DNA from 3 places in the Streptomyces kanamyceticus genome. Region 2 is predicted to be linked to each of the others. Evidence: predicted binding sites of a transcription regulator. Region 2 holds the regulator's gene; each other region holds the start of a gene.
The links. Region 2 encodes HspR, which represses chaperone genes until heat shock. Its sites were predicted from a motif close to TTGAGNNNNNNNNNCTCAA; they were not measured.

Region 1: the regulator HspR is predicted to act here: its motif matches at 1,592-1,610, upstream of lon (endopeptidase La).
Region 3: the regulator HspR is predicted to act here: its motif matches at 2,079-2,097, upstream of dnaK (molecular chaperone DnaK).

What each region holds. Positions count from the first base shown of each region.
Region 1 is NZ_CP023699.1:3,462,523-3,465,760, forward strand. It holds gene lon (endopeptidase La) at 1-1,569, opposite strand, end outside; gene CP970_RS45960 (RNA polymerase sigma factor) at 1,699-2,628, shown strand; gene CP970_RS13940 (hypothetical protein) at 2,625-3,035, shown strand; gene CP970_RS13945 (rhomboid-like protein) at 2,993-3,238, opposite strand, start outside.
Region 2 is NZ_CP023699.1:4,831,197-4,834,434, reverse strand. It holds gene grpE (nucleotide exchange factor GrpE) at 1-669, shown strand, start outside; gene dnaJ (molecular chaperone DnaJ) at 718-1,911, shown strand; gene CP970_RS20365 (heat shock protein transcriptional repressor HspR) at 1,913-2,377, shown strand; gene CP970_RS20360 (hypothetical protein) at 2,499-3,047, shown strand; gene CP970_RS20355 (DUF397 domain-containing protein) at 3,028-3,213, opposite strand; gene CP970_RS20350 (DUF397 domain-containing protein) at 3,210-3,238, opposite strand, start outside.
Region 3 is NZ_CP023699.1:1,508,057-1,511,294, forward strand. It holds gene narI (respiratory nitrate reductase subunit gamma) at 1-57, shown strand, start outside; gene dnaK (molecular chaperone DnaK) at 147-2,009, opposite strand; gene CP970_RS05665 (OsmC family protein) at 2,160-2,585, opposite strand; gene CP970_RS05670 (DUF6345 domain-containing protein) at 2,904-3,238, shown strand, end outside.

The sequences.
Region 1 (3,238 bases), 1.4 Mb from region 2:
GACCTTCTCGTCCTCGGTGTAGCCGTCGAGCCTGACCAGCTCCATGCGGTCGAGCAGAGCCTCGGGGATGGCCTCCAGGACATTCGCCGTGGCGAGGAAGACGACGTCGCTGAGGTCGAGTTCGACCTCCAGGTAGTGGTCGCGGAACGTGTGGTTCTGCGCCGGGTCGAGCACTTCGAGGAGGGCGGCGGCCGGGTCGCCCCGGAAGTCGGAGCCCACCTTGTCGATCTCGTCCAGGAGCACGACCGGGTTCATCGACCCGGCCTCCTTGATGGCCCGCACGATGCGCCCGGGCAGCGCCCCGACGTACGTACGGCGGTGGCCGCGGATCTCCGCCTCGTCGCGTACGCCGCCGAGCGCGACCCGCACGAACTTGCGGCCCATGGCGTGCGCCACGGACTCGCCGAGCGAGGTCTTGCCGACGCCGGGCGGGCCCACCAGGGCGAGCACCGCGCCGCCGCGGCGGCCGCCGACGACGCCGAGGCCGCGATCGGAGCGGCGCTTGCGCACCGCGAGGTACTCGGTGATGCGCTCCTTCACGTCCTGAAGCCCGGAGTGCTCGGCGTCGAGGATCTCCTGGGCGCCCTTGATGTCGTACTCGTCCTCGGTGCGCTCGTTCCAGGGCAGTTCCAGGACGGTGTCCAGCCAGGTCCTGATCCAGGAGCCCTCGGGCGACTGGTCGCTGGAGCGCTCCAGCTTGTCGACCTCCTTGAGGGCGGCCTCGCGGACCTTCTCGGGCAGGTCCGCGGCCTCGACGCGGGCGCGGTAGTCGTCGGACTCCTCACCCTCCTGCTCGCCGTTGATCTCGCGCAGTTCCTTGCGCACGGCGTCCAGCTGGCGACGGAGCAGGAACTCGCGCTGCTGCTTGTCCACGCCCTCCTGGACGTCCTTGGCGATGGTCTCGGCGACGTCCTGCTCGGCGAGGTGCTCGCGCAGCTGCGCGGTGGCGAGCTTGAGCCGGGCGACCGCGTCCTCGGTCTCCAGGAGTTCGATCTTCTGCTGCGTGGTCAGGAACGGCGAGTAGCCGGAGTTGTCGGCGAGCGCGGAGACGTCGTCGATCTGCGTGACGCGGTCGACGACCTGCCAGGCGCCGCGCTTCTTCAGCCAGCTGGTGGCGAGCGCCTTGTACTCCGTGACGAGTTCGGTGACGGCGCCGGGGGTGGGGCCTCCCCTGCTCGAACGGAGTTGAGAGCTTGGGGAAGGCTCGGGGACCGAGTCGTCGAGCCGCAGGCCCTCCACCCAGAGGGCCGCGCCGGGCCCCGTCGTACCCGCGCCGATGCGGACGCGGCCGCGGCCGCGGATGAGGGCGCCCGGGTCACCGTCCGAGAGCCTGCCCACCTGCTCGACGGTGCCGAGCACGCCGGTCGACGCGTACGTGCCGTCGATGCGCGGAACAAGCAGCACCTTCGGCTTGCTGTCGCCACTGGACCTCGCGGCCGCCTGGGCCGCCTCCACGGCGGCTCGTACGTCGGCGTCGGACAGGTCGAACGGCACCACCATGCCGGGCAGGACGACCTCGTCGTCCAGCGGAAGCACGGGCAGAGTGAGCGGTGTGGACGTCGAAGCCATGATCTCCCCTTCGGCACTCAAGTTGAGCTGTATCGACTCAATGCTTATGAGCTTCGGGATGTTCCCCGGGGCGTGTTCGCTCTGAGCGATCAGGAAACCGGTGAGCGGCGTACGCCCGATAGAGAGGGCGTGAGACTGTTCCGCCCCATGGGGGCCGCCCCGGACGACGACGGGGCGCTGCTGCGGTCCGTCGCCGACGAGGACGCGGATGCGCTGGCCGCGCTGTACGACCGGCACGCCGGCTGGCTGCACGCGCGGCTCGCACGGCGCTGCGGCGACCCCGACGTCGTACGCGAAGTACTGCAGGACACCTTCATGACCGTGTGGCGCTCGGCCGGTTCGCACCGGGGCCGCGAGGCGGGCGGCTGGCTGTGGGTGATCGCGGCGCGCACAGCCGAGGACGCCCGTGATCGCCACCGGCCCCCTGACGGAGACCGCCCCGTCCGCGGAGGAACACGTCGGGCTGGAGTACGCGGACGTGGCCCTGGCCCTCGCCCCGTTCGCGGCGGCGGCCTGCGCGGCGGCGCTCCTGGTGCACACCGGCGACGGCGTGTGGCGCCCCGATCCGGCGCGGCCGCCCTCGTCTGCGACGACGGCACCCCGCAGGTGAGCGCGGCGCTGACGGATCTGCGGACGAAGCTGCGCGGGGTGCCGGAGCGGCTGGTCGGCGGGCCCTCGCGGCAGGGGGAAGACAGTCGGTGGGAGCCCGGCCCCGGCGGTGGGCCCGGCACCACGGGGCGCCTCGCGGACCTGGAGCCCGCCGTCGTGCGCGACCGGCTCGTCGACCCCGCCTCGTACGCGAACGCGGTGGCCGGTGAGCTGCTGGCCGCGGACTGTCCGGCCCGCGCCACCGAGGGCGCGGACGCGGAGCGGGCGACCGCCGTCAACGACGCGGTGCTCCAGTGGCTCGCGCCGTCGCCGTCCTTCGCGTACTACGGGCCGCGAGCGGAGCGGCGGTTTCGGCGGATCGAGGCCCTGACGACAGCGGAGCGCACCGCGTACCTGACGGAGTACTTCGCTGCCGGTCCCTGCGCCCCGAAGGAGGTCCCGTCCCCGTGAATCTCCTCCTGAACCGTTCCGGCAGCCTCCTGCACGCCAGGGCGCGGACCCTGCCCCTCACCCTCGCGAGCCACGGCGGCACCGTCCGGGTCCCCGTCGTCGTGCTCGGCCCGCTCCTCGCCGCCTCGGCGATCGGCGTCGGGCTGCGGAACGTGCTCGGGGACGTGGGGCTCGTGGCCGGGGCCGCCGCGCTGATCGGGGCGCGGCTGAGCTGGCTACCGGTGCTGGCGTACGGCAGTGCGGTCTACCTCGCGGCGCCCGACCCCGGGGGTGCCGCCGCGCTCTGGGCCTGGCTGATGCAGCCGGGGCCGCAGGGCGCGTCGTGGGCGGTGGCCTGCGGCCTCTTCGTCTGCGGCGGTGCGCTCTACGTCCGGTGCGGGGCGCGGCCCGAAGGACCCCGGGACTGACGCCCGCGGCCGAGCAGCGGCCAGGTGGCCACGCCGATCAGGAGCGCCAGGAGGTGGCCCCAGTTCGTCATCGGGTCGGCGAACTCGATCAGGTCCTCGACCAGCATCAGGCCGAAGCCCGCCAGGACGGTCCAGCGCAGCCACGGCGCGAGCAGGCCCGCCAGCGCGCCGACGCTGGCCGCCACGCCGAAGCTGATGCCGTA
Region 2 (3,238 bases):
AACGCCGAGAACCCTGACGTCCCCTCCGGCGCCACCCCCGATGACGCCGCGCCGAAGTCCGCCGAGCCCTCCACCGAGGAGGGCCCGGCGGCCCCGGCCGGGGACGCTGAAAGCAAGACGTCCGCGCAGGACGTGGGCCTGACCGCCCAGCTGGACCAGGTGCGCACCGCGCTCAACGAGCGCACGGCGGACCTCCAGCGGCTGCAGGCCGAGTACCAGAACTACCGCCGTCGGGTGGAGCGGGACAAGGTCACCGTCAAGGAGATCGCCGCGGCGAACCTCCTGGGTGAGCTGCTCCCGACCCTCGACGACGTCGGCCGGGCCCGTGAGCACGGCGAGCTGGTGGGCGGGTTCAAGTCGGTGGCGGAGTCCCTGGAGACCGTCGTCGCCAAGCTGGGCCTGCAGCAGTTCGGCAAGGAGGGCGAGCCCTTCGACCCGACGATCCACGAAGCCCTGATGCATTCGTACGCGCCGGACGTCACAGAGACGACCTGCGTGGCGATCCTGCAGCCCGGGTATCGGATCGGCGAGCGCACCATCCGCCCCGCGCGGGTGGCCGTGGCCGAGCCGCAGCCGGGTGCGCAGACGGTCAAGGGCGAGACGGTCGACGCCGACGCCGAGCAGGCGGAGGCACCGGACAAGGACAACGGTGGCCCGGACGAGGGCTGACGTTGCACTGACCAGAGTTGCACTGACCAGAGAGGAGGGACGTCGGGGATGAGCACCAAGGACTTCATCGAGAAGGACTACTACAAGGTCCTCGGCGTCCCCAAGGACGCCACCGAAGCCGAGATCAAGAAGGCGTACCGGAAGCTCGCCCGCGAGAACCACCCGGACGCCAACAAGGGCAACGCCAAGGCGGAGGAGCGCTTCAAGGAGATCTCCGAGGCGAACGACATCCTCGGTGACCCCAAGAAGCGCAAGGAGTACGACGAAGCGCGTGCTCTCTTCGGCAACGGCGGATTCCGGCCGGGTCCCGGAGCCGGCGGCGGTTCGTTCAACTTCGACCTGGGCGACCTCTTCGGAGGCAACGCCCCGGGCGGCGGTGGAGCGGCCGCCGGTGGTTTCGGGGGCGGTCTCGGTGACGTCTTCGGGGGCCTGTTCAACCGCGGCGGCGGAGGTGCCGGGACCGGCACGCGTACGCAGCCGAGGCGCGGCCAGGACATCGAGTCCGAGGTCACGCTGAACTTCACGGAGGCGGTGGACGGCGCGACGGTGCCGCTCCGCATGTCCTCCCAGGCGCCCTGCAAGGCGTGCTCGGGCACCGGCGACAAGAACGGCACGCCGCGCGTGTGCCCGACGTGCGTCGGCACCGGCCAGGTCTCGCGGGGTGGCGGCGGAGGGTTCTCCCTCACCGACCCGTGCGTGGACTGCAAGGGTCGCGGGCTCATCGCCCAGGACGCGTGCGAGGTCTGCGGCGGCTCGGGCCGCGCCAAGTCGTCCCGCACGATGCAGGTGCGGATCCCGGCAGGCGTCTCGGACGGGCAGCGCATCCGCCTTCGCGGCAAGGGCGCACCCGGCGAACGGGGCGGCCCGGCGGGCGACCTGTACGTGGTCGTGCACGTGGAGGCCCACCCGGTCTTCGGCCGCAAGGGCGACAACCTCACGGTCACGGTTCCCGTGACGTACGCGGAGGCCGCGCTGGGCGGCGAGGTCAAGGTGCCCACCCTGGGCGGCCCGCCGGTCACGCTGAAGCTGCCCCCGGGCACGCCCAACGGTCGTACGATGCGGGCGCGTGGCAAGGGAGCGGTCCGCAAGGACGGCACCCGCGGCGACCTGCTCGTGACGGTGGACGTCGTGGTACCGACCTCGCTGTCCGACGGCGCGAAGGAAGCACTGGAGTCCTACCGCAAGGCGACTGCGGGCGACGATCCGCGGGCAGAACTGTTCAAGGCCGCGAAGGGAGCATGAGATGGACGGCCGTCGTCGACAGTCCGGATTCAGTAGGGCGTATCAGCTCACCGACGAGACGCCGGTGTACGTCATCTCGGTGGCCGCCCAGCTGAGCGGCCTCCATCCCCAGACCCTCCGCCAGTACGACCGCCTGGGCCTGGTCTCCCCGGACCGCACCGCGGGCCGGGGCAGGCGCTACTCCGCCCGCGACATCGAGCTGCTGCGCACCGTCCAGCAGCTGTCGCAGGAGGAGGGCATCAACCTCGCCGGCATCAAGCGCATCATCGAGCTGGAGAACCAGGTCGCCGCGCTTCAGTCACGCGTCGCGGAACTGTCCGCGGCCGTGGAGGGAGCCGCCGCCACGATGCAGCAACGTGAGGCGGCGGTGCATGCGTCGTACCGCCGCGACCTGGTTCCTTACCAGGACGTTCAGCAGGCGAGTGCGTTGGTGGTGTGGCGGCCCAAGCGGTCGTCGGAGCAGTAGGTTTCGTAATCTTGGGTTTCGTGATCTTGGGTTTCGTAGGCTTGAAGTAGGGGCCGGAGGGTGACCACCCTCCGGCCCCTGTTCTGCGTGTTGTCCGCTGTGTGGGGGAGTTGAGCTGGCCATGGCCATGGTGGGGCTGTTCTGGATCGCCGAGGGCGACGTGTACGTGGGCGCGAAGCCGGCGGGGCTGGCGCCCGGGGTACGGCTCTCCCCGGAGGGCGTCACGGCGCTCGGCGACAAGCAGTCGGCGTTCTGGCTCTGGGACGACATCCATGAACTGACGGTCGAGAACGTCCCCGTGAAGTCCCTCAAGCTCCACCTGGGCACGATGGTCGACATGGCGCTGACGCTGGGCCTGGGCGGGGATGACGAGGCGCCGACGGTGACGGTGCGTATGCGTATGCGTACGGGGACGGCTGACGCGGAGGTGGACGCCGACGCCGACGCCTACGTCGAGCTGACGGCGTACACGGCGGCGGCGTCGGGTTACTCCCAGACGGAGTACGACCTGTCGCGGGCGCTGCTCTCCAGGATGACGGAGGGGGCGGCGACGTTGCACACGACGCTGGCGGAGATGGCGCGGTGGGGGCGGGCGCACGAGGGGGGATCGCCTCGGGCGGGGGAGCGGGAGGCGTTGCTCAGGGAGTGGGTCAGCGCGGCTGACGTTTGAGGTGCTCCAGGAGGGCGGTCAGTTGGGCGGGGGCGGTGGCCAGGATGGTGCGGGGGGTGTCGCTTTCGCGTAGGCGGATCGTTCCGTCTGCGGTGGTGGCTATGTAGACGCAGTTCGCCTGGTCCTCGCTGAACGAGGACTTCTGCCAGGTGAGTTGGGGTGTCACCAGTTTTCCCCAGCGGGGTGGCCGT
Region 3 (3,238 bases), 3.3 Mb from region 2:
CCCAAGCGGGTGGGGGCTCGTCCGGACCGGCGGGGGTGGGAGCGGACCGGTTCATGACGCGTCGCCTGCGGGTGCTTCGTGGCTGAGCGCGCCCACGCGGCGGAGCCGCACATGTCACGGCCCCGCGCCCCTTACGGGGCGCCCCCCTACGCCCCGCCCTTCTCGTTCTTGTCGTCCTCGTCCACGATCTCCGCGTCCACCACGCCCTCCTCGGCCGCGGGCTCCGAGGCTGTCCGTTCTTGCGAGGCGCCCCCGCCAGAGTTCGCGTACATCGCCTGGCCCATCTTCTGGCTGACCGAGGCGAGCTTCTCGGCGCCCGTGCGCAGGGCCGCGGTGTCCTCCGCCCGGTTCTTCAGGAGGTCCTTCAACTCCGCCGCGGCCGCCTCCACTTCGGTCTTCGTGTCGGCGGGGATCCGCTCTTCGTTGTCGCGCAGGAAGCGTTCGGTCTGGTAGACGAGCTGCTCCGCCTGGTTGCGGGTCTCCGCGGCCTCGCGGCGCCTGCGGTCCTCCTCCGCGTGTTCCTCGGCCTCGCGGACCATGCGGTTGATGTCGTCCTTGGGCAGCGCGGAACCGCCGGTCACCGTCATGCGCTGCTCGCGCCCGGTGGCCTCGTCCTTCGCGGACACGTGCATGATTCCGTTGGCGTCGATGTCGAAGGTGACCTCGATCTTGGGGACGCCGCGCGGGGCGGGCGGCAGTCCGGTGAGGTCGAAGACGCCGAGCTTCTTGTTGTACGCGGCGATCTCCCGCTCGCCCTGGAAGACCTGGATGCCCACCGACGGCTGGTTGTCCTCGGCGGTCGAGAAGGTCTCCGAACGCTTGGTGGGGATCGTGGTGTTGCGCTCGATGAGCTTGGTCATGATGCCGCCCTTGGTCTCGATGCCCAGGGACAGCGGGGTCACGTCGAGCAGCAGCACGTCCTTCACGTCGCCGCGGATCACCCCGGCCTGCAAGGCCGCGCCGAGTGCCACCACCTCGTCGGGGTTGACGCCCTTGTGCGGGTCCTTGCCGGTGAGCTCCCTGACCAGCTCGCTCACCGCGGGCATCCGCGTGGAGCCGCCCACCAGGATCACGTGGTCGACCGCGGACAGCTTGACGCCCGCGTCCTTGACCGCCTGGTGGAAGGGCTGCTTGCAGCGGTCGAGCAAGTCCGAGGTGAGCTCCTGGAACTGAGCGCGCGTCAGTTTTTCGGCCAGGTGCAGCGGTCCGTCCGCGGATGCGGTGATGTAGGGCAGGTTGATGTCCGTCTCGCTCGACGAGGACAGCTCGATCTTCGCCTTCTCCGCGCCCTCGCGCAGGCGTTGGAGCGCCATCTTGTCCTTGGCGAGGTCCACGCCGTGGCCGTTCTTGAACTGCCGCACCAGGTGCTCGACGATCCGCTGGTCCCAGTCGTCGCCGCCGAGCTGGGTGTCGCCGTTGGTGGCCTTGACCTCGATGACGCCGTCGCCCATCTCCAGGAGGGAGACGTCGAAGGTGCCGCCGCCGAGGTCGAAGACGAGCACGGTCTGGTCGTCGCCCTTGTCCAGGCCGTACGCGAGGGCCGCGGCCGTCGGCTCGTTGATGATGCGCAGGACCTTCAGGCCCGCGATCTCACCGGCCTCCTTGGTGGCCTGGCGTTGGGTGTCGTCGAAGTACGCGGGCACGGTGACCACCGCGTCGGTGACGTCTTCCCCCAGGTAGGACTCGGCGTCGCGCTTGAGCTTCTGCAGGACGCGCGCGGACAGCTCCTGCGCGGTGTAGCGGGTGCCGTCCACGGAGCCGCTCTCCGGGAAGCGCCAACCGCCGTCGCCCATGTGGCGTTTGACGGAGCGCGCGGTCCGCTCCACGTTCGTGACCGCCTGCCGCTTGGCGACCTCGCCCACCAGAACGTCGCCGCTCTTCGCGAACGCCACGACCGACGGCGTGGTGCGCGCGCCCTCCGCGTTGACGACGACGGTGGGCTCACCGCCCTCCAGCACGGCCACCACTGAGTTCGTCGTCCCGAGATCGATCCCGACCGCACGTGCCATGGTCCAGTCCCTTCCGCCGCGAGCCCAAGTCCCCCGAATCCAGGTCTACTCCGTCCTCCATCACAAAACTTGAGCGGGCTCTTGTCAACCCCCGGACATGGCGATGCCGCCGCCCCGATCGGGACGGCGGCATCGCCGACAGGCGTCGCGTCAGGCCAACTTGGCCGAAAGCGTGATGGTCGTACCCGTGAGCGCCTGGCTCACCGGGCAGTTGGCCTTGGCGTCCTCGGCTGCCGAGGTGAAGGCGGCCTCGTCGAGACCCGGCACGGTGCCCTCGACGGTGAGGTGGATGCCGGTGATGCCGGTGCCCGGCTGGAAGGTCACGTCGGCGGAGGTGGTGAGCCGGGTGGGCGGGGTGCCCGCACCGGTCAGGCCGTGCGACAGGGCCATGGAGAAGCAGCTGGAGTGCGCGGCCGCGATCAGCTCCTCCGGGCTGGTCTTGCCGTTCGCCTCCTCGGCGCGCGACGGCCAGGACACCGCCTGCTCCCCGATGCCCGAGGAGTCGAAGGTGACGGTGCCCGAACCCTCCGTCAGCGAGCCTTCCCAGACCGTGTGCGCGGAGCGCGTGGTTGCCACGATGCAGTTCCCTTCAGTGCGGTTCCGTGATCGGAACTTGCGTGGCCACCATCCGATCACACTCCGGATGAAAACGGGCCGCGCGGGGCGGAGCGGGCGCCCGGAGGTGTTCGAGCGGGGCGCGCAGGTACGCGTCGGCCGATACGAACAAGTTGTGTCGACCCAAGCGCCAAAGGTGCCTCCGAGGTGCGGGAACACACCTGTGGCAGGCGCCCTATGGCTGGAATGACAACTGGGCAAGGCGCGTCGAAGGTGACACTTTTTTGGCCCCCTCGCGCACGGAACGAGGAGATCCTCTCAGGGGGTATGGCCATGCGCATGAACTATTCGGACCGCGGTCCTTCTCCGCTCGAACCGGAGAAGCCCGGTGCGGCGGGCGACCGCGACTCGACCTTCGGCTGGTGGGGTGCCTTCAGCATCCAGAAGTTCGTCAACCAGGCGACGCTCTACCACACGCACGAGGATGCCACCGGCTGGCTGGCGTACCTCCAGCAGTTCTACGACCGCAACTTCTGGTTCGCCGACGGCGGCGCGCAGGTGTGGGCGTACGAAGAGACGTACGACAACTGGCAGGACCGCTACGGCATGGACGCGGTGTGCGCCGTGTACCACTCGGGGCACGGCGGCATGGACGGCAACGGCGTCTTCTTCGC